Regions from separate parts of the Paenibacillus sp. HWE-109 genome, predicted to be linked through region 2. Evidence: a T-box and tRNA genes for the amino acid it is inferred to sense, from the RefSeq annotation. Region 2 holds a T-box; the other regions hold tRNA genes.
What was found. A T-box is a leader RNA that pairs with one kind of tRNA and senses whether it is charged. The one in region 2 lies ahead of tyrS (tyrosine--tRNA ligase), so its partner is inferred to be a tRNA-Tyr.
Positions count from the first base shown of each region.

Region 1 (7,268 bases), 3.3 Mb from region 2:
ATCTGCTCTGAGTTCGTATGGCCGTGTGTTTCTCTCTCTTATGTCTTTATTATAGAAGTGAATGAACATCTGCTCTATAACCGATTGTGACCTCATTTCTGCTACTTTTGTTACTTTTCGCATCCGATTTCTTCCTTTTGTGCAAAAAAAAGAGCCACTTCCTATTGAAATGGCCCCTTGCTTATGTGGAAGTAGATTGTTCCTTGCGATACTCTCTGGGCGTTCGACCGGTTGATTTCTTGAACATCTTGGTAAAATAAGGGATGTTCTCGTATCCCACAATCTCTGCGATATCACCAATCTTGAGCTGGGAAGAGATCAATAATTCCTTCGATTTTTCCATCCGTTTGACCAAAATATAATCCGTTAGCGAGCTGCCCGTTTCCTTCTTAAAGAGTCGAGACAAATACGCCGGGTTAAAATGAACATATTCGGCAATTTGCTCCCGCGTAATATCTTCACGCAAATGATCGTCAATATAGGAGGAGATCTTCTGAATGACCGAAGCCTCGCCTTTTTCATTATTAATAACGAAATCCATCCCATTTAATATGACACGGTAACACCATACTTTGAATTGCAATAATGAACGTGTCACCGAGGCACTATCGGACAGATCGCGTGGCGCGAAGACATCCTGAAGGGTGAGACCACGTTTATGAAACACTTGAAAGATCATGTGCAGTAAAGCGTGATACGAAGATTCCAACGTTTCGATCGTTAGACTTGGCTCAGTCTCCAACATCGCAAAGATTTCATCCAGCTTACGCAGGACATCTTCCCTGCTGCCGAGATCAAAGAAAACGGAAATTCCTGATACCCAAGGAATCATTAGCACCTGTCCAGACGACTCGCGCTGTTCGTCAAAAGGGATAACACTATTAGACTCAGTAACATTGCTTCGTTCAGCTTCCAATAACTGCACGTACATTTCCAATAGACTGCCAAACTCTGTAGCTTCTCCGACATAGCAGCTTAAATCACAAAAGAAATATTCGTTGCAGGAACGAATATAATGTTCACACCGCTCGGCAAGATCGCCCCGATCGAATGATTGTTCCGGTGGCAGGTAGAACAGCACCAGGTTATTGCCGCTGCGGTCCTGCAGGACTGCCCCAGCGTCACTGCCTAAGATCAATTCCCCTGCGGCGTTGCGAAGCGCATACTCCATAATGTCTTCGTCGCGTGCGCTCAACTCCTTCTTCCACAGCTCCACAGAGATCAGCACAGGCAGTACGCGGCTCTCTGGCGCAAAACTCAGCTCATACAAAGCAATGAGCGATTCTAACGACGAGCGGGATGGCGGAATCCGCCTGGCCAAGAGATCCTGCCAAAACTTTTCCTCCAGCAATGGTTTATGCGTTTGAAATAAAGCATAGTATCTTTGCTGAATCTCATGAAAGCTTTGCGCTTCCCTAGACTCCTGAATCTTCTCGAGCGCCCGCCTGACAACATCTTTCAATTCCTCATAGTCAAAAGGCTTCAACATATAATCAAAAGATCCCGATTGCAGCGCAGTTCGCGTATACGAAAAATCCGCATGCCCTGTCAGGAATATGGTCTCCGTCCATGGGGAATGTTCCTTCACCCATTTAATAAGCTCAAGCCCGTTCATGTTCGGCATCTCAATATCGCAAATCATAACATCGATATGAGACTGTACGAGCCTCATCTTCGCTTCTTCTGCATCTAACGCCTCATAGACTTGTTCGATTCCGAGGAAAGCCCACTCAATCCCCTGAGTAACTCCCTGTACGGCATAAAACTCATCATCAACGACCAATATCTGGTATGTCATCGTTCATCTCAGCCTCATCTTCCACATAGATTGCGGGAATAGCGATTTGGACAATTGCCCCCTTGTCTGCCACATCATTGCTGAATACCAATTGTGCACGGTCCCCATAGCGCATCTGCAGTCTTAATAACACATTCTGGAGACCCAGATGTCCTTCTTCACCCGCATGTTCATGCCAGCGATTCATTCGCAGCTTATCGAGGATCTCCGGCTTAAAACCGACGCCATTATCCTTCACTTGCACCCAAATGGTCTTCGCTTCAACGCCGTCTTTCACAAGCATGACTTCTCTCACTTCAATCTTGATCATAAAAAGCTCACGGCGATTCATGAAACCATGAATAATTGAATTCTCTACCAACGTTTGAATCGTGAGCGGAAGAATCGAACAGTGACCTAGCTCATCTGGAAGATTGATCTCATAAGTAAGCTTGCCTGGGAAGCGAAGCTTCTGAATTTCCAAGTAATTCTGAATATGCTTGATCTCCGCCTCCACGGTCACCGTTCTTCTTGATGTTGTAATATTAAACCGGAAGTATTCAGCCAAGTAACGGGCCATTTTCTGAATAACATCGTATTGCTTAGTTGCCGCGAGGCTTGTGATAATATTCAACGTATTCAAGTAAAAATGCGGTTTAATCTGCACCTGCAAATGTTTAAATTCGGCCTCTTTCGTAAGCAGCTGTTGCTCATAGATATCAATTTTCAGATTGGAAATTTCTCCGACCATATTATTGAACGTGCGTATTACAAAAGCAAACTCCGTCGTATTGTCCGGCTCAAGTTGAACATCCCAATCCCCACGGGTAATCCGCTGCATCCCTCGGATGAGCTTCTTCATCGGTGTAAGCAATACTTTTCTAACAAATATGAAGTAAAAGGATAAAATCAGCAGCCCGCCAAGTGGAATCATATAGATTGCCAACCGGAAAAAGGGCAAATTCTTCAGCATACTGGCTTCCGGAATAAGAACAACATACTTGATTGGTACCATCGTTGCTGGAATAGCTACCAGTAAATATGACAGTTCATTCTTGTAATCGGTTACAGATTGATACGGCTTTTCTTGAGGCTCTGGCATTTTGGCTGCCATTGCAATTTGCTGCTCCGTCAATTTGGTGCCCGATGCCACCTCGCCATCCAAACTCATCAGTGCAGCCCCGCCGCCGCTGTTCTCCACATCCAAAAACTTCAAAGGCTCAGCCACGGTGTTCGCCTTAATCCAACATCCAACCACTAAATTATTGTTGCGGATTAATTTGAGGAACGCAGTCTCATCGCCCACCTTAATGAGCTGCCAAGAACCAATCTTCTGCATCTCGTCGTCTTTGGGATTCGCTTCTATGTAATCTGCGATCACTTTCTCGTTCAAGTAATAGTCAGATCGTGTATTCAGCACAATATCTTTATCCTTGATATTATACAAAAAAATGGTGTCAATCACTTGGAAGTATCCCAAATCCACCTGAAACCGCGTGAAAATCTTTTGCTTTGTCAGCATATAATCATCCGTGCCATATTCCATGAAATTCAAGAGATTCACGTCTGGCTCACGATCGTTGACCAAATTCAAATAATTATTGATTTCCTTCATCTGCTTATCCACTTGCTTCACATAATCCGCCAATAGGTTTCTGTTGGCTCCTGAGACTTGCTCCCTTACAACGCTAATCGCGTAATGGTTATTATAGTACAAGAAAATAATAAGTGGAGAAATAATAATCACAAATCCGGCCACAAACTTAAAAGTAAGAGATTTTCTCCAATTCAATCACGATCGCATCCTTTGCGGCTGACATGTTCTCCCAAATAATCACTTATAGGGTAACCTTCGTAATGGACAACCGTCAAGACAAATAAAAAAGCTCATGAAATCAATTGATTTCATGAGCTTCTTCTTCTATACCGGCAAGAGGACTCGAACCTCCACCCTTTCGGACTCGATTTTGAGTCGAGCGCGTCTGCCATTCCGCCATGCCGGCATATAAAGTTGTAAATCAATGGTGCCGAAGACCAGACTTGAACTGGTACGGTAGTCACCTACCGCAGGATTTTAAGTCCTGTGCGTCTGCCGATTCCGCCACTCCGGCTAATAAGATAATGTGGAGGCGCCACCCAGATTCGAACTGGGGGTAAAGCTTTTGCAGAGCTCTGCCTTACCACTTGGCTATGGCGCCTTAGTAATAATGGAGCGGAAGACGGGGATCGAACCCGCGACCCTCGCCTTGGCAAGGCGATGCTCTACCGCTGAGCCACTTCCGCATATAAAACTGGGGATCAAGGATTTGAACCTTGGCATGACGGAGTCAAAGTCCGTTGCCTTACCGCTTGGCTAATCCCCATTATCTTGCATGTTGGTAATAATGGGCGGACGACGGGACTTGAACCCGCGAATGCTGGATCCACAAACCAGTGCGTTAACCCCTTCGCCACGACCGCCACAATATTAAGTTTTTACTTTTTTGGCAGGGGCAGCAGGAATTGAACCCACACCAAAGGTTTTGGAGACCTTTGTTCTACCCTTAAACTATGCCCCTAGAAAAAGTAAATGGAGGCTGATGGATTCGAACCACCGAACTCGGAGAGAGCAGATTTACAGTCTGCCGTGTTTAGCCACTTCACTAAGCCTCCATGATGTAAAACCTTTGATTCTTTGTGGTGCCGTCGAGAGGACTTGAACCCCCAACCTACTGATTACAAGTCAGTTGCTCTACCAGTTGAGCTACAACGGCTTATTTAATTAAGAAATGGTGGCTTTGGACGGAATCGAACCGCCGACACGAGGATTTTCAGTCCTCTGCTCTACCGACTGAGCTACAAAGCCTTGCTTACTTTTTGAAGAAAAATGGCGGAGCTGACGGGATTCGAACCCGCGGTCTCCTGCGTGACAGGCAGGCATGTTAGGCCACTACACCACAGCTCCATGCTAAGTACAATATCTTCTTGCAGAAGATGAATTGGTTGCGGGGGCAGGATTTGAACCTGCGGCCTTCGGGTTATGAGCCCGACGAGCTACCGGGCTGCTCCACCCCGCGTCGTTAATTATAATTCACGTTTCCATGCTTTGCAAGTCTCACTTTAAAAGTAAAACTTGATGGAGGCTGACGGGATCGAACCGCCGACCCTCTGCTTGTAAGGCAGATGCTCTCCCAGCTGAGCTAAGCCTCCATGGGAGTAATGAATGGTGACCCGTAGGGGACTCGAACCCCTGTTACCTCCGTGAAAGGGAGGTGTCTTAACCACTTGACCAACGGGCCTTGCTAGAAAGATAGTGGCGGAGAGAGAGGGATTCGAACCCTCGAGACGCTTGTGACGCCTACACGATTTCCAATCGTGCTCCTTCGGCCAGCTCGGACACCTCTCCATATGGCTCCCCGAACAGGACTCGAACCTGTGACAACTCGATTAACAGTCGAGTGCTCTACCAACTGAGCTATCAGGGAATAGGAAAACTTATGACAAGGATTTATTCCTTGAAAACTAGATACGAAACGTGCGTAAAGTAACATTTAGGTTTATTGGTTAAGCCCTCGACCGATTAGTATTCGTCAGCTGCATACGTTGCCGCACTTCCACCTCGAACCTATCAACCTCGTCGTCTACAAGGGGTCTTACATACTGGGAAATCTCATCTTGAGGGGGGCTTCGCGCTTAGATGCTTTCAGCGCTTATCCCCTCCGTACATAGCTACCCAGCTATGCCTCTGGCGAGACAACTGGTACACCAGCGGTACGTCCATCCCGGTCCTCTCGTACTAAGGACAGCTCCTCTCAAATTTCCTACGCCCGCGACAGATAGGGACCGAACTGTCTCACGACGTTCTGAACCCAGCTCGCGTACCGCTTTAATGGGCGAACAGCCCAACCCTTGGGACCTACTTCAGCCCCAGGATGCGATGAGCCGACATCGAGGTGCCAAACCTCCCCGTCGATGTGGACTCTTGGGGGAGATAAGCCTGTTATCCCCAGGGTAGCTTTTATCCGTTGAGCGATGGCCCTTCCATTCGGTACCACCGGATCACTAAGTCCGACTTTCGTCCCTGCTCGACTTGTAGGTCTCGCAGTCAAGCTCCCTTATGCCTTTGCACTCTGCGAATGATTTCCAACCATTCTGAGGGAACCTTTAAACGCCTCCGTTACATTTTAGGAGGCGACCGCCCCAGTCAAACTGCCCACCTGACACTGTCCCCATACCGGATCACGGTACCAGGTTAGAACTCCGATACGATCAGGGTGGTATCCCAACGGCGCCTCCACCCAAGCTGGCGCTCAGGCTTCAAAGGCTCCCACCTATCCTGTACAGATCGTACCAAAGTCCAATATCAAGCTGCAGTAAAGCTCCATGGGGTCTTTCCGTCTTGTCGCGGGTAACCTGCATCTTCACAGGTATTAAAATTTCACCGGATCTCTCGTTGAGACAGCGCCCAAGTCGTTACGCCATTCGTGCGGGTCAGAATTTACCTGACAAGGAATTTCGCTACCTTAGGACCGTTATAGTTACGGCCGCCGTTTACTGGGGCTTCAATTCATAGCTTCGGGTTGCCCCTAACCACTCCTCTTAACCTTCCAGCACCGGGCAGGCGTCAGCCCGTATACTTCGCCTTGCGGCTTCGCACAGACCTGTGTTTTTGCTAAACAGTCGCTTGGGCCTTTTCACTGCGGCCCCCTCGGGCTATTCACCCTACCGAGGCACCCCTTCTCCCGAAGTTACGGGGTCATTTTGCCGAGTTCCTTAACGAGAGTTCTTCCGCGCGCCTTAGAATTCTCTTCTCACCCACCTGTGTCGGTTTGCGGTACGGGCACCTTCGCCTGGCTAGAAGCTTTTCTTGGCAGTGTGAAATCATGACCTACGGTACTTAAAGTTTCCCTCCCCATCACAGCCCAGCCTTACGGTTAGCGGATTTGCCTACTAACCAGCCTCACTGCTTGGACAGACATCCATCAGTCTGCGTCACTATCCTTCTGCGTCACTCCATTGCTCATAACGGCTACGGTGGTACAGGAATTTCCACCTGTTGTCCATCGACTACGCCTTTCGGCCTCGCCTTAGGTCCCGACTTACCCTGAGCGGACGAGCCTTCCTCAGGAACCCTTAGGTTTTCGGCGGATCAGATTCTCACTGATCTTTTCGTTACTTATACCGGCATTCTCACTTGTATGCGCTCCACCTGTCCTTACGGTCAGAATTCAACGTACATACAACGCTCCCCTACCCATGCACAAAGTGCAAGCCATAGCTTCGGTGGCGTGTTTAGCCCCGTTACATTTTCGGCGCAGAGTCACTCGACCAGTGAGCTATTACGCACTCTTTCAATGGTGGCTGCTTCTAAGCCAACATCCTGGTTGTCTGTGCAACTCCACATCCTTTCCCACTTAACACACACTTGGGGACCTTAGCTGATGGTCTGGGCTGTTTCCCTTTTGACAATGGATCTTAGCACTCACTGTCTGACTCCCGGAATAAAGTTTGT
Region 1 is NZ_CP091881.1:8,922,619-8,929,886, reverse strand. Features, by position in the region: gene LOZ80_RS38410 (response regulator) at 182-1,798, opposite strand; gene LOZ80_RS38405 (sensor histidine kinase) at 1,773-3,569, opposite strand; tRNA gene LOZ80_RS38400 (tRNA-Leu) at 3,702-3,780, opposite strand; tRNA gene LOZ80_RS38395 (tRNA-Leu) at 3,800-3,888, opposite strand; tRNA gene LOZ80_RS38390 (tRNA-Cys) at 3,902-3,975, opposite strand; tRNA gene LOZ80_RS38385 (tRNA-Gly) at 3,986-4,060, opposite strand; tRNA gene LOZ80_RS38380 (tRNA-Gln) at 4,069-4,140, opposite strand; tRNA gene LOZ80_RS38375 (tRNA-His) at 4,165-4,237, opposite strand; tRNA gene LOZ80_RS38370 (tRNA-Trp) at 4,262-4,335, opposite strand; tRNA gene LOZ80_RS38365 (tRNA-Tyr) at 4,348-4,429, opposite strand; tRNA gene LOZ80_RS38360 (tRNA-Thr) at 4,455-4,530, opposite strand; tRNA gene LOZ80_RS38355 (tRNA-Phe) at 4,547-4,622, opposite strand; tRNA gene LOZ80_RS38350 (tRNA-Asp) at 4,645-4,721, opposite strand; tRNA gene LOZ80_RS38345 (tRNA-Met) at 4,757-4,833, opposite strand; tRNA gene LOZ80_RS38340 (tRNA-Val) at 4,894-4,966, opposite strand; tRNA gene LOZ80_RS38335 (tRNA-Glu) at 4,981-5,055, opposite strand; tRNA gene LOZ80_RS38330 (tRNA-Ser) at 5,071-5,162, opposite strand; tRNA gene LOZ80_RS38325 (tRNA-Asn) at 5,166-5,241, opposite strand; rRNA gene LOZ80_RS38320 (23S ribosomal RNA) at 5,317-7,268, opposite strand, start outside.
Region 1: it has a tRNA-Tyr gene. The T-box ahead of tyrS (tyrosine--tRNA ligase) is inferred to sense a tRNA for this amino acid. The anticodon was not compared.

Region 2 (7,268 bases):
GACCTGCTCAGCGATGACGATCACTTTCATATTCGTTTGGGTTAACAGTCTTTGAGCTTCTTGCACACGAACAAGACTGACATACTCAACCATCGAAAATCCGGTGATTTCCTTGAACATGCGGCTTAGATAAGCAGGGCTGATTTCAAAGCGCTCAGCGAGCTCTTCGAGTCGCACGGGTTCTGCATATTGCGTGTTGATATGGCGTACGATATTCGATATTTTTCGATGCAAAGGAGAGACGTGCTCGGGCGAGGTGACGGGATGGACACGGATGTAACGGGCCGTCAGCAGCAGCAGCTCAACCAAATAATGCGCAAGCGCGAAATCTTGGCCGAGCTGATTTTCTTTGGCTTCATGAACCATTTTGCCGAAAATATCTTCGACTATGCGCCGGGTAGGCAGATCAAGCCGCAATACAGGCGTTCTATGGGTAATGGCATCGAGCAGGAAGGGAGCGTCCTTGAGCGCACTGCCCAGAAAAGTGTCGCTGAAATTGATCACAACCCGCGCATGTCCAAGTTTATCCGAATCAGAGGTCGCATGAACATCTCGCCGGTTAATCAATACCAGATCGCCAGGGAGAATCAGATAGGAACGATCACGTATGAAATACATGCGTTCGCCTTCATACAAATAATAAATCTCGAATAGATCATGCATATGCTGAGTCCGTTCAAAAGAACCGGACCGATGAATATGTTGGATATAGAAGGGACCTTCTTCTTCGTTTCCATAAGTGACAGTGCGGGACATCGGGAGGACTCCTTTGATCGTTAATCCGTTATGGAGCTAGTATAGCATGTTTTTAGTGAAAGATATGAATAGTTTTAGCGGAAAATAGGAATAGATGATGAGAAAACGCTCCTTGCTTGCGATATGATTAAGGTATAAGAAGTCAGCAAACGCTTGCAAATATAAAGGAGGATTTATCTCATGAAACAACTCATCGAAGCTATCCAATCGGGAAATATATCGGCATTCGCATCACCTGATATCTATGTATACGAAGCCTCTTTTACACATGTCGGCAGCACTTCTCTTGCTCTGATAAGAACAGAAGCTGGCAAGAAATTAATTGCTGTTGGTGAAGGCGATCTTTATGATCAACTGCAAGGCGAGATCGTGGATGGCGGCAAAATAGCGCCTTTATCCCATGAGAATCGTCTGCTGCTTAATCAATTTCTGCCCTACACCGCGCCACAAGCTTTCGGTACGCAGGTCGCTACGATGGGGTTAGGCGACCGACTTGGCATTGCAAGCCCAGGTCATATTCAAACGATTCGCGGCAAAGATATTCGTCCCGTTCTAGCTCAGCAAAGCATTCGTGAGCTTGCTTTAACAGGACGCACGTATGAGGATGTCTTGGATGCTGCGGCTTATGCCGTCCTCCAAGAAGGCTATAAGGATGGTTATGGCGCTGACGGCGACCATTTGAAGAAAGAAGAAGACATCGAGTATGCGCTGCGTCTTGGTTTCACGATGCTGACACTCGATTGCTCGGAAAATATTGATAATACGATCGAATCCTTATCAGAAGCGGAAATTGCAGCCAAATATGAGCAGCTGCCGGCAAATCTGCGCAGCCATTATGAAGGACGCTACTTACTGTCAGCGCCGAATGTGCCTGGTGCGACATTGGCGTATACGCCGGAAGCGCTGAAGAAAGATGTGCTGATCTATGATGCTGCGATCAATTTCATGGAAGCGATCTTCCGCAAGTACATCGTGACCTTGGATCGCGCAGTCGATTTCGAGATCTCCATCGACGAGACGGCGACACCGACATCGCCGGAAGCGCACTATTTGGTGGCGAATGAGCTGCGCGATCGCGGGGTTGCAATTTTCAGCATGGCGCCGCGCTTCTGTGGCGAGTTCCAGAAGGGAATCGACTATATTGGCGACATCGCGCAGTTTGAGCGGGAGTTGGCCAGCCATGCCGCGATAGCCGTACACTTTGAATACAAGCTAAGCATTCATTCCGGCAGTGATAAATTCAGCGTTTTCCCGCTGATCGGGCAATACACGAACGGTTTGTTCCATATCAAAACAGCCGGTACGAACTGGCTTGAAGCGGTGCGCGTCGTAGCGAAAGTCAATCCATCCCTCTACCGCCGCATGCACCAATATGCGTTCGAGCATTTCAAGGAAGCGACAGCATACTATCATGTGACAACGGACATCAACGCTATCGTCCCTCTGGCTGAAGTGAGCGATGCGGATCTGCCGGGTTATATGGAAGAAAACAATGCCCGCCAGCTGCTGCACATCACGTATGGCATTCTCTTGCAAGCGAAGAATGAGGATGGCAGCTACCAATTTGCCGACGAATTCTTCCAGACGCTGGCTGAACAAGAAGATGCCTTCGCCGCAGGACTTCGCCACCATATTGGCCGTCACTTGGAATTGTTGGGCAAATAATAGGAATAGACCTCGCACTATGGAGGTTGGCTCTCCAGCGCCCGCGCCCCCACAATCATTCCGTACACTTCTAATGAACTGTATGATGCTTATTGACAAGAAAATGGCTACTTTGAAAATCTAATGAACTCAAATGGCGCTATTGAGCAGCTTGTAGGCGGAATGGTGATTGTTTGCTTGAGATAACGTGTCGGGGATTCATTAGATTTTTCAAATGCCCCATTTTGATCAAATAAAGTGTATTGAGTTCGTAAGGGGCGCTGATCTAAAGAACGTGTTCACCGCGGTTTCAAAAGGTTTCTGCTCTGAGGCTTGCAGCAGTAGACGCCCAAAAAAAGGAGCTAAGCAGACAAGCCGCTTAGCTCCTTTTTCATTGAAACAGTTTCCTCATTCAGACGAGGAGTTTGCAAGAGTTGGTTCATTGCGATTATCATCTTCACCGGGGTAGTCCCGTTTCAAGCCCTCGTGAAGCTCGTGATTCTCATAGGAAAATCGATTAGGCGGTCGTTGATCCTTACGCCATGGTGTGCTTTTGCCCAGGGATTCGGCTAGCAGGCTCGTGCCGTAGGGACCCTCGGGAAACTCTTCGGGGATTAGGTCATTGCGCTGGGATTCGACTGTCTCGAGATCGGTGTAAGCATCTAGATCTTCCGAAATAAAGCCGGGATTCCGCTCTTGGTTGTGGTCTGACGATTCGTTACTCATGAAAAAAGCCTCCTTTTCAGGGTTGCTCAAGCTTTTTCCAGTGTCCCCCGCGAAGAGCTTAAATATCCGTAAAATGAATAGAACCGATTACTTGCGATAAGAATTCGTTCAATTCCAGGGCTTGCTCTTCATTCAATTTGAACACATGCTCCAGGTAGCCTTCTTCGGCCAAATCATCGGGACCCATTACAGCACTGCGGCCGGATTGCAAATCGATCACGAGTTTTTTACCGAAAAAACGGCTTGTAGTCATAATGGCAAGATCGAAACGGTGTAAAGCATTGCCAACAAAACAGACGAACCGTGTTGTCGTTTCTTCTTGATGATCGTATAAAAAGTCATAATCAGACATAAGGGCCCTCCATTCTCTTTCTAGTATGCAATTCATTATAACCGATATCAGCCTGTCAACAAAACTTATCTTGCGCCTATCTGACAGACATGGTACAATATGGATATTAGGAAGAGGGAAGCACCTTTTCAGCCTAGCGCTGATTGGGTGCTTTTTCGTTTTCTGAAACTATTTTGTGTCGTTGGGAGGAGAAAGAATGAACATTGTTTTTTTGAACACATTGGAGAAGGAAATGGGGGATCATAGCGTCCTATCAGCACAAATCTCAATTGGCGAAGATCAAGGCATTTGGAGTGTCCTGTGGAGTGAGCCTGATCAAGCAGGCAAGCTGATGCAAGATGAATGGTACCAGGGATTAAGCTGGGATGAAATGCTGGGTGCCTTCCGTCAAGGGCTGCGTGAGAAAGTAAGATTTGGCTTTCGGCCCTTAGTTCATACGGACTTGGAATCGGCACAAACGTTGTCCGGCAAGGCTAGAATGTCGCAGATGCTGACGTACTACTGTGAAGAGAATCCAAGTGAAGAGGTATACGAATCACTGCGTGCTTGGCGAAGAGAGCAGGCTGCCCGTGAGGGGAAAGCACCGTACATCCTCGCCACAAACCGTGTGCTGCGGATGATCTCTGTTTTCCTGCCGCAAAGTAAGGAGGAGCTGCAGCAGCTCCCAGGCTTTGGCGAGCAGAAGACGGCGATGTACGCGGCAGACGTGCTGCTGCTGACAGCTGAGCACACGCGTACGAACGGCTTTCCGCTAGACTGGGTGGCTAAGCGTGTCGATACCGCCAAATTCGATGCATGGCTGCTCGCTCAGAAAGAGCAGAAGCTGCGTATGGAGCTGGATCGCGAAGTCAGCAAGCGCAAGCTGCTGGAAATCGTGGCAGGCGGAGGCAGCTTAGGGGACCTTCAGGCTGTCTTAACGATGCCTCGCCGGGAGCTTCTGCTCTGGGTAGAGGAATTGGACAGAGAGGGCTATGATATGGATCCGCTTGTTGAAGCGGAACTGATTTCGATCGCCGACGAAGAGCAAATAAAAGCGTGGAACGCTTTTGAATCCGAAGGTGACCGGTATCTGAAGCCAGTGCTGCAGCGGCTGATCGGCACGGAAGAGCTCAAAGGGAAAGAACTCGACCGAGCCTACGAGTGGCTGCGCCTGCTCCGCTTGCGTTTCCGCAGGGAGAAAGAGAGTCTTAGCGGGCAAGCGGCAAGCTAAGATTGACAGCGGTCAGCTAATGTGTTTAAATAATCAATAATCTACATATCAAGCAAAGCGATGACGAACAGGGGCTGCGCCCTAAGTAGGAGAAATGCCACTGCTGCAGAGAGTCGGTGTCAGGTGCAAACCGATGCAAGCATAGTTCTGAATTACAGTTCTGAGTTGGTTAAGGGAACCTGTCCGCAAGGGCACCAGTAGCTTATACCCGGCATTTATTTGTCGTTAAATAACGAAGTGAAAGGGAATTTTTGCGCGCAATTGGCAAATCGTTCTCTTTAATTAGGGTGGTACCGCGAGACAATCTTCTCGTCCCTTTGTGGACAAGGAGGTTGTCTTTTTTGTGTTCTCATTTGGAGGAGGAGGGATCATATGTTGACATGGAATCAGTTAACCGATGAACAACAGAAGGAAGTAGAACGTCAGCTTCTCATCATCAAACGAGGTACTGCTAGCATTGTGCCGGAAGAAGCGCTCAAACAGAAAATTATCAAAGCGGTGGTGACTGGCATTCCCCTGAGAGTGAAATTGGGGCTAGACCCATCTGCTCCCGATATTCACATCGGTCATACCGTCGTCTTGCAGAAACTGCGGCAATTTCAGGATTTGGGGCATGAGGTGCAGCTCATTATTGGCGACTTCACAGGGCGGATCGGGGATCCTACAGGCAAATCGGAAACGCGCAAACAGTTGTCCGAGGAAGATGTGCAGCATAATGCGCAGACCTATCAGACACAACTGACCAAAATTTTGGATTTTACCAAAACGACCTTTTACTACAATTCAAGTTGGCTAGGAGCGCTGAAGTTTGATGATGTGCTCAAGCTGGCGGGCAAAGTTACGGTAGCGCGCATGCTTGAACGGGACGATTTTGCCAAAAGATATGCAGCCAATCAGCCCATACATGTGCATGAGTTTTTCTATCCCTTGATGCAGGCCTATGATTCGGTTTCGCTTGAAACAGACATTGAACTGGGGGGGACCGACCAGACCTTCAATATTTTGATGGGCCGCACACTGCAAGGGGCTTACGAGATGAAAGAAGGGCAGGTGGCTATTCTGATGCCGCTGCTGGAAGGACTCGATGGTGTCCAGAAGATGAGCAAGAGTCTGCGCAATTACATCGGCATCGATGAGCACCCGAACGATATTTTCGGTAAAACGATGTCAATTCCAGATACCCTCATGATCAAGTACTATGAGTTGACGACGATGTTGTCCAATGAAGACTTGGATAAGCTGAAGGAAGGTTTGGAAGCAGGGACGGTCCACCCAAGAGATGCAAAGCTGAAGCTGGCCAAATCCTACGTCCGCATGTACCATAACGAACAAGCGGCAGATGAAGCTGAGCAGCATTTCATAACCGTCTTTCAGAAGAAGGCATTGCCGGATGAAATGGAGGAAGGGCAGCTGCCTGTTAGTCAGCTGGCCAACGGCCAGCTCTCCATCATTCAACTTCTCGTTAATCTGGGCATGAGTGTTTCTAACGGCGATGCAAGACGAAGCGTGGAGCAGGGTGCAGTGAGGATCAATGAACAAAAGATAACGGATATTCAAGCATCAATTGAGCCGAGTGACGGAGATATTGTGCAGGTAGGTAAACGTAAATTTATTCAAATTAAGTTGGTTTAAATCAGATAAGGGCTTCTTGTTAGCAGCGTGCTGCTTGCAAGAAGCCCTTATCTTGTGTTCCGCGGATTCGTTCATAGCCATTCTTTTTTTCGGAAAAGGATATACATCGCAATGCCTAGTACGCCCATGAAGGCTAGCACAAATTCATCGCCATGAGCAACATGCAGTCCTAGAATATTATCGAAGTTCATCCCGAACACGCCGGTGATGAAGGTTAGCGGCATGAAGATAGTTGTCAGCGCCGTGAAGACGCGCATGATATCATTCGCTCGGTTCGCTAGGCTGGACTGGTAAGCCTCTCGTAAGTTGCCCATCAGATCGCGCAGCGTATCGAAGGTATCGACGATTTTCACGGCGTTCTCATAAATATCGCCAAAATACTTTTGCAATTGATGATCAATCAATCTAAGTTCTTTCTTGCCTAAAGTTCCAATGACATCGCGCTGCGGAACCAGCACTTTTTTGAGCCAGAGAATTTCGGAACGAAGCCCAATAATCTCATTCAAATGAGATTTCTTGGTAGCCATGAGGATGTCTTCTTCCAGCTTTTCAATCTTGGCCTCGATACGATCGCCAACGGCGACGTAATTATCGACGACAAGATCGACGAGATGGTAGAGGAATCGGTCGGCGCTGTTCACTTCCTCTTCCCAGAGGAATGGCTTTAGGGCACGGATTTCATTAATTTTCTGCCGTGTAACGGTGATAATGACATGTTTGCTTAGGAAAATATTGAGTGCACGAAGGAAAATCTCCTCGTCATCGAAACGAATGCTATTAATCACAATAAAATAATGGGAATCATAAATTTCAATTTTGGGACGCTGTTCCTCTTCACTTAAGCAGTCCTCGACCGCCAAGTCATGGAGATGGAACATAGGCTGAAGAAGTTCTAAATCTTCGATTCCCGCGTCAATCCAATAAAAGCCTCTCGTTGGAGGCGTAAGT
Region 2 is NZ_CP091881.1:5,583,965-5,591,232, reverse strand. Features, by position in the region: gene LOZ80_RS23790 (helix-turn-helix domain-containing protein) at 1-756, opposite strand, end outside; gene LOZ80_RS23785 (tagaturonate epimerase family protein) at 937-2,421, shown strand; gene LOZ80_RS23780 (hypothetical protein) at 2,809-3,126, opposite strand; gene LOZ80_RS23775 (DUF3055 domain-containing protein) at 3,185-3,478, opposite strand; gene LOZ80_RS23770 (HRDC domain-containing protein) at 3,675-4,688, shown strand; T-box leader at 4,740-5,008, shown strand; gene tyrS (tyrosine--tRNA ligase) at 5,064-6,320, shown strand; gene corA (magnesium/cobalt transporter CorA) at 6,392-7,268, opposite strand, start outside.

Region 3 (7,268 bases), 2.6 Mb from region 2:
CCATGGAGCTTTACTGCAGCTTGATATTGGACTTTGGTACGATCTGTACAGGATAGGTGGGAGCCTTTGAAGCCTGAGCGCCAGCTTGGGTGGAGGCGCCGTTGGGATACCACCCTGATCGTATCGGAGTTCTAACCTGGTACCGTGATCCGGTATGGGGACAGTGTCAGGTGGGCAGTTTGACTGGGGCGGTCGCCTCCTAAAATGTAACGGAGGCGTTTAAAGGTTCCCTCAGAATGGTTGGAAATCATTCGCAGAGTGCAAAGGCATAAGGGAGCTTGACTGCGAGACCTACAAGTCGAGCAGGGACGAAAGTCGGACTTAGTGATCCGGTGGTACCGAATGGAAGGGCCATCGCTCAACGGATAAAAGCTACCCTGGGGATAACAGGCTTATCTCCCCCAAGAGTCCACATCGACGGGGAGGTTTGGCACCTCGATGTCGGCTCATCGCATCCTGGGGCTGAAGTAGGTCCCAAGGGTTGGGCTGTTCGCCCATTAAAGCGGTACGCGAGCTGGGTTCAGAACGTCGTGAGACAGTTCGGTCCCTATCTGTCGCGGGCGTAGGAAATTTGAGAGGAGCTGTCCTTAGTACGAGAGGACCGGGATGGACGTACCGCTGGTGTACCAGTTGTCTCGCCAGAGGCATAGCTGGGTAGCTATGTACGGAGGGGATAAGCGCTGAAAGCATCTAAGCGCGAAGCCCCCCTCAAGATGAGATTTCCCAGTATGTAAGACCCCTTGTAGACGACGAGGTTGATAGGTTCGAGGTGGAAGTGCGGCAACGTATGCAGCTGACGAATACTAATCGGTCGAGGGCTTAACCAATAAACCTAAATGTTACTTTACGCACGTTTCGTATCTAGTTTTCAAGGCGCAAATCACGCTTTGACTGTTTGGTGATGATGGCGGAGGGGACCCACGCGTTCCCATCTCGAACACGACCGTTAAGCCCTCCAGCGTCGATGGTACTTGAACCGCAGGGTTCTGGGAGAGTAGAACGTTGCCAAGCAGTTTACCCCTAGTGGGTATTTTTTTTGCTACCCTGTAAGCGTGCTTATCTTATAGGGGCCCTTAGCTCAGCTGGTTAGAGCGCACCCCTGATAAGGGTGAGGTCGGTGGTTCGAGTCCACTAGGGCCCACCAATATTCCCCAAAAAGTGAAGCTAAGCTTCGTAGGTAATTCCGATTACTTTTTCGGGGGCCCCATAACTATGCGGTCAATAACTTACGAGGGGCCATAGCTCAGCTGGGAGAGCGCCTGCCTTGCAAGCAGGAGGTCAGCGGTTCGATCCCGCTTGGCTCCACCAAATGTTCCCTGATAGCTCAGTTGGTAGAGCACTCGACTGTTAATCGAGTTGTCACAGGTTCGAGTCCTGTTCGGGGAGTACCTTTCTAGGAGAAGTGTCCGAGCGGCCGAAGGAGCACGATTGGAAATCGTGTAGGCGTCACAAGCGTCTCGAGGGTTCGAATCCCTCCTTCTCCGTCTCATTTCATACACAAGTTTGATTTCTTGGCGGCGTAGCTCAGCTGGCTAGAGCGTACGGTTCATACCCGTAAGGTCGGGGGTTCGAGCCCCTCTGCCGCTATTAATTAAATTGGAGAGATACCCAAGTGGCTATAAGGGGACCCTCTGCTAAGGGGTTAGACTGCGTAAGTGGTGCGAGGGTTCGAATCCCTCTCTCTCCGCCAGTAATTTCTTATAAGGCCCGTTGGTCAAGTGGTTAAGACACCTCCCTTTCACGGAGGTAACAGGGGTTCGAGTCCCCTACGGGTCACCATTAATTCCCTAATTTCTTATCCCATGGAGGCTTAGCTCAGCTGGGAGAGCATCTGCCTTACAAGCAGAGGGTCGGCGGTTCGATCCCGTCAGCCTCCACCATTTTCAACCTATTTGGAGCTGTGGTGTAGTGGCCTAACATGCCTGCCTGTCACGCAGGAGACCGCGGGTTCGAATCCCGTCAGCTCCGCCATTTTTACCAAAGTAAGAATTATGCCGTTGTAGCTCAACTGGTAGAGCAACTGACTTGTAATCAGTAGGTTGGGGGTTCAAGTCCTCTCGACGGCACCACAAGGCTTTAATATGGAGGCTTAGTGAAGTGGCTAAACACGGCAGACTGTAAATCTGCTCTCTCCGAGTTCGGTGGTTCGAATCCATCAGCCTCCATATACCTAATTTTATAGTGTGGCGGTCGTGGCGAAGGGGTTAACGCACTGGTTTGTGGATCCAGCATTCGCGGGTTCAAGTCCCGTCGTCCGCCCATTATTTTTAACCTATATTGGGGATTAGCCAAGCGGTAAGGCAACGGACTTTGACTCCGTCATGCCAAGGTTCAAATCCTTGATCCCCAGTATCTTCTTATGAGTCATTAGCTCAGTTGGTAGAGCACCTGACTTTTAATCAGGGTGTCGTAGGTTCGAATCCTACATGACTCACCACTTTACCCCAAAAAGTGAAGTGAAAGCTTCGAAGGGAATTCCGATTACTTTTCGGGGGCCCCAGCATTAACATGCGCGCGTATGGCGGAATTGGCAGACGCACTAGACTTAGGATTGTACTTCAAAAGGTTCGCTATATGACCGTTTTTTAAATGTCTCCTAACCGGAAATACGCTAAATTAAAACGCAATTGCGCTTCTTAACCGTAGGCACTACGGATTAGGAGGCTTTTTTATTTTTATAATTCGTAAGATTACGTACATTGAACACAATCAATGAATTTATAGGGGAAACAGCCCGTATAATTATCGTCTGAATCAGTCAGCATGGACTCAGCTATGAGAATCTATCTATAGAACTGTAGAGAACTGTAAAGAGCGTAATTTGACACTTGAGACGAAATCTTATTTACAAGCGTCTCGCGGACATAAACCGCTATCTTGGTGCATACAGGCTACTAGAAGTCACGCAGAATGACGTCGAATCGAAGTTTAAAACAGATGTTAAGACTACGTCGGTTAATATATACCTGTGAAGTGTTCGTGTACCGCAAACGCTTGCCACTCGATCGTTTGGAAGAGACAGAAGAAAATGTAAACTCTCAGCTCTCCAGAGGTGGCTATTCTAAGGGACATCGCAAGTATGAACGTAATAACAACTTAGAATGGATTCTTGGTGGGCTATGAATATACAAAAGAGAAAGCACTCCGAATGGAGTGCTCTTTTTAAGAATTAAGGGTGATTGATATTAAAAGTATATAATGCACTCGTGGACCAGTCAGATCCTTTTTGCCCTCTGATTTGAAAATATATAGTATCACCTGCTTGAATAGTTCCGCCAGGCCAATCTAATCCACCTGGTCCCTGATCACCGGCTGAACCCAATGACAGATATTGAGTACCGGTACGTAAAACCATATGCATGTCGTAGTTTAAGCCTGCTGGAGATTGTAGTGTTGCATTCCAGCTAGCATTGCTTCCAGTATCATTTGTCCAAGAATACCAGTCTACATCATCAGATGCATTGATTGTTGTAGAGACACCGCTTAGTGGTCCATTTAGCGAATAAGCTGTTGCAATCGAGTCTGCCCATCCATCATAAGCAAAAGCTGAGGTTGTGGCTCCAACCAAAGATATTGCACCAGCCAAAACTCCCACTACTAATTTTTTTTAAAATTTCTTTAGCAAAGCTATCACTCTCCCAAATTTAGTTATATAATTCCAACCAAATATATCACTTCCATCTATTTACATAAATAGTCCGGTGGAACCATTTGCTAGATACACAATTGCTACAATTGTCGAAAATATGTAGTTATTAATTAGATCGTAACAACGCTAGAATAAATCCTAAGATGGTTAATATTTCAAGTAAATATACGATTAAGAAAGAGTTGTATAACAAATTGGAGAACATAGGCGTTGCTCGATTTAAGGAAAGCATTCGGTAAACGAAGAGTCGGGAAAATTCACATATAAGTGTTATTTCTTTGTTTTTTTTTCTGTCCATCAATACGATAGTTGACTCATCCGCCCCCCTCATGGTATATTACTTTTCGCGGTTAAGAGATGCACTTCATACGAGATTCCGCTGACCGAAACAAATTCTGAATAGTAGGATCTAGCGTGGGGCATCGAATAAAGCGCGGTACCAATCCGTGAAAGAATTTTACAACATGCGCGTATGGCGGAATTGGCAGACGCACTAGACTTAGGATCTAGCGGGTGACCGTGGGGGTTCAAGTCCCTCTACGCGCATTAAATCCTCAGAAGTATTCATACTTCGTGAGGTACCCTGCGGAAGTGGCTCAGCGGTAGAGCATCGCCTTGCCAAGGCGAGGGTCGCGGGTTCGATCCCCGTCTTCCGCTTTTTAATTTGGCGCTATAGCCAAGTGGTAAGGCAGAGCTCTGCAAAAGCTTTACCCCCAGTTCGAATCTGGGTAGCGCCTTATTACTTATGCAAGCCGGAGTGGCGGAATCGGCAGACGCACAGGACTTAAAATCCTGCGATAGGTGACTATCGTACCGGTTCAAGTCCGGTCTTCGGCATTATCCCAACAACATATGCGCCCTTAGCTCAGCTGGATAGAGTATTTGACTACGAATCAAAAGGTCGGGAGTTCGAATCTCTCAGGGCGCGCCATCTTCAACCTGTTTGGCTTCGGGACGTAGCTCAGCTTGGTAGAGCACCTGCTTTGGGAGCAGGGGGTCGCATGTTCAAATCGTGTCGTCCCGACCATCAATTTCATAACGCGCGGGCGTAGTTTAATGGTAGAACTTCAGCCTTCCAAGCTGATCGCGCGGGTTCGATTCCCGCCGCCCGCTTACAGAAAGACCACCTTAGGGTGGTTTTTTTATTGTATAGACAATTGCCTTTAACAGGAAATTTGTTCAACTCGTCGAATCCTATACGTTTGCACTAGTCATAAACGAATAAAAGGAGATATCGATATGTCATTCACACAACATTTGGTAGATAAATACCAGGACGCTTGGCGTCAGACTCAGCTGCATCCATTTGTTCAGGAACTCGGGCAAGGTACTTTAGATCGTGATAAATTTCGCTTTTATATGATACAGGATTATTTATATTTGATTGATTATGCGAAATTGTTTGCACTCGGCGCAGTGAAAGCGACGGATTTGAAGACCATGGGCGAATTTGCAGCCCTGCTGCACTCGATTCTTCATGAGGAAATGGAATTGCATCGGTCCTACGCGGCACAGTTCGGCATTACAGAAGAGGAATTGGAGAAGACGGAGCCTTCACCTATCACGTTAGCCTATTCGCATTATATGCTTCATGCTGCACAGAACGGATCGTTGGCTGAATTGACCGCTGCTCTGCTTCCTTGCATGTGGAGTTATTGGGAGATTGGTGTGATGCTCAAAGAAATACCAGGCGCCGCGGATCACCCTGACTATGGGGAGTGGGTCCGAATGTATAGTTCCGAGGAGTTTGGCGAGCTAGCCCAGTGGTGCATTCGTTTAATGGATCGTTTGGCGGAAGGGAAATCAGGGGACGATTTGGCCAGACTGGAGACGATATTCTTAAATGCGACGCGGTATGAAACGATGTTCTGGGAGATGGCTTATCAGGGGCAGATGTGGCCTGTAGGCTCGTCAACATGAGGGATGACAGAGCAATAATCAAAGTTCTTTTCGTATGTAGTAGGAATAAATGGCGAAGCTTAACCGCTGAGAAAATATTCGCGGGACAAGCAGGATTGGATGTTCGGTCAGTAGGGACGGAAGAACAAGCAAGAGTTAGAATCACCAGTGGTCACGTAGGCTGGGCTGATGTTATTTTTGCTATGGAGAAGAAACATGTTAGACGTATAACCGAGAAATTTGGAGATATGTTGGGGGATAAAAAACTAATATGCCTGGATATTCCAGATGACTATCCCTTCATGGATGAAGAGCTGATAGAAATTTTGGAATCGCGGGTTGCGGAGTATATCGACTTGGTGTGAATTAATTTTGCAGAGATGACTAATGGACAAGGCTAGCCGAATATACATAGACGGAACCATCAGAAAGTTGTTTATCAACTAGGAGGTGTTTCACGAATGATTTATTGGTTGGTGGCCGTCGTCATTGTTGTCATTGGTTTATTGGTTTTGGCAAGTGTGAGGAAGCGCAAAGTAACAGAATCACCTGATTTGAAAACACATAAGCCGTGTGCCTATTGTAATGAGGAAATTGCAATTGATGCGGATGTATGCAAATACTGTAGAGGTGTGGTGGTCAGTTAGAGGATTTAGATAGGTAGGCGGCTTATTCGCTTGGGCGGATGGGCCGTTTTTGTTTGCAGAGTGAAGTGAATTTATAATTCTTTGTTGCAAAATAATTGAATGCTATAATTGAGATCTATTCTAATCTAAATGAAACTGGAGGTATTATATATGGAACGAAATGATGATTTAAATAAATTAATCAAGCTGACAGGAGAGCGCGCAAAGCTTGATGCTAAAGCCAATGGAACTTATGTGGTCTATAAAGACTTGTCAGGGCGACTGGTGAAAGAATATACGAATGGAATAAAGGAAATTTTGCCCCAAGAGAATCAAGAATATGCGTGAATCGAAAGCAACACTTTTCATCTTTGCTGGCAATAATGGTAGCGGCAAAAGTACGATTAGAAACTTAATAATTGATCGAATAGGGATAAGCGTTAATATAGATCCAGATGCACTGGCCAGACGTATTAATCCCCATCAACCAGAAATTGCTCGGGTATCAGCAGGTAAGGAAGCGATTCGTTTAGCTAGAGAATGTATTCATAATTTTCGGGATTTCTCAATAGAAACTACCTTGTCCGGCGGATATGCTCTACGTCTTATTAAAGAAGCAAAAGCAAATAACTTTGAAATCATCACGTTTTACGTGGGCCTTGGAGATCCTAACCTAAATATTCAACGTGTGGCGATTAGGGTTAAGAATGGCGGACACCAAATTCCTACGAAGGATATTCTGCGCCGTCATCATACTTCATTTGAAAATTTACTTACCCATATGAATCTTATAGATAACCTCATAGTCATCGACAATAGTTCTTTAAGCGGAGAAATTGTTCTTGAAATAGACAGAGGAGATCTAAAGTACAGAAACAGCAGCTTGCCAAATTGGGTAACTCCTATTCTTCATCAATTACAATCTCAATAACTCAATTCCCATAGCCGTGTGTGGGGAATTGGGTTATTTTTCTTTATTTTCCCAACACCCATTGACAAACCCTTTAATTATGTCATAATGATAATATCAAAATGAAATAATCAAACCAGGCTGGTGAACCAAAATGGTCGACAACGAATCCAACTATTCTGCA
Region 3 is NZ_CP091881.1:8,176,896-8,184,163, forward strand. Features, by position in the region: rRNA gene LOZ80_RS35265 (23S ribosomal RNA) at 1-827, shown strand, start outside; rRNA gene rrf (5S ribosomal RNA) at 895-1,011, shown strand; tRNA gene LOZ80_RS35275 (tRNA-Ile) at 1,068-1,144, shown strand; tRNA gene LOZ80_RS35280 (tRNA-Ala) at 1,233-1,308, shown strand; tRNA gene LOZ80_RS35285 (tRNA-Asn) at 1,314-1,386, shown strand; tRNA gene LOZ80_RS35290 (tRNA-Ser) at 1,397-1,484, shown strand; tRNA gene LOZ80_RS35295 (tRNA-Met) at 1,514-1,587, shown strand; tRNA gene LOZ80_RS35300 (tRNA-Ser) at 1,599-1,690, shown strand; tRNA gene LOZ80_RS35305 (tRNA-Glu) at 1,705-1,779, shown strand; tRNA gene LOZ80_RS35310 (tRNA-Val) at 1,805-1,880, shown strand; tRNA gene LOZ80_RS35315 (tRNA-Asp) at 1,895-1,971, shown strand; tRNA gene LOZ80_RS35320 (tRNA-Thr) at 1,994-2,069, shown strand; tRNA gene LOZ80_RS35325 (tRNA-Tyr) at 2,084-2,165, shown strand; tRNA gene LOZ80_RS35330 (tRNA-His) at 2,187-2,259, shown strand; tRNA gene LOZ80_RS35335 (tRNA-Gln) at 2,279-2,350, shown strand; tRNA gene LOZ80_RS35340 (tRNA-Lys) at 2,362-2,437, shown strand; gene LOZ80_RS35345 (hypothetical protein) at 3,170-3,586, opposite strand; tRNA gene LOZ80_RS35350 (tRNA-Leu) at 4,116-4,195, shown strand; tRNA gene LOZ80_RS35355 (tRNA-Gly) at 4,235-4,306, shown strand; tRNA gene LOZ80_RS35360 (tRNA-Cys) at 4,316-4,386, shown strand; tRNA gene LOZ80_RS35365 (tRNA-Leu) at 4,401-4,486, shown strand; tRNA gene LOZ80_RS35370 (tRNA-Arg) at 4,504-4,580, shown strand; tRNA gene LOZ80_RS35375 (tRNA-Pro) at 4,600-4,676, shown strand; tRNA gene LOZ80_RS35380 (tRNA-Gly) at 4,692-4,762, shown strand; gene tenA (thiaminase II) at 4,889-5,569, shown strand; gene LOZ80_RS35390 (low molecular weight protein tyrosine phosphatase family protein) at 5,587-5,913, shown strand; gene LOZ80_RS35395 (hypothetical protein) at 6,010-6,195, shown strand; gene LOZ80_RS35400 (hypothetical protein) at 6,346-6,522, shown strand; gene LOZ80_RS35405 (ATPase) at 6,515-7,105, shown strand; gene LOZ80_RS35410 (NUDIX hydrolase) at 7,239-7,268, shown strand, end outside.
Region 3: it has a tRNA-Tyr gene. The T-box ahead of tyrS (tyrosine--tRNA ligase) is inferred to sense a tRNA for this amino acid. The anticodon was not compared.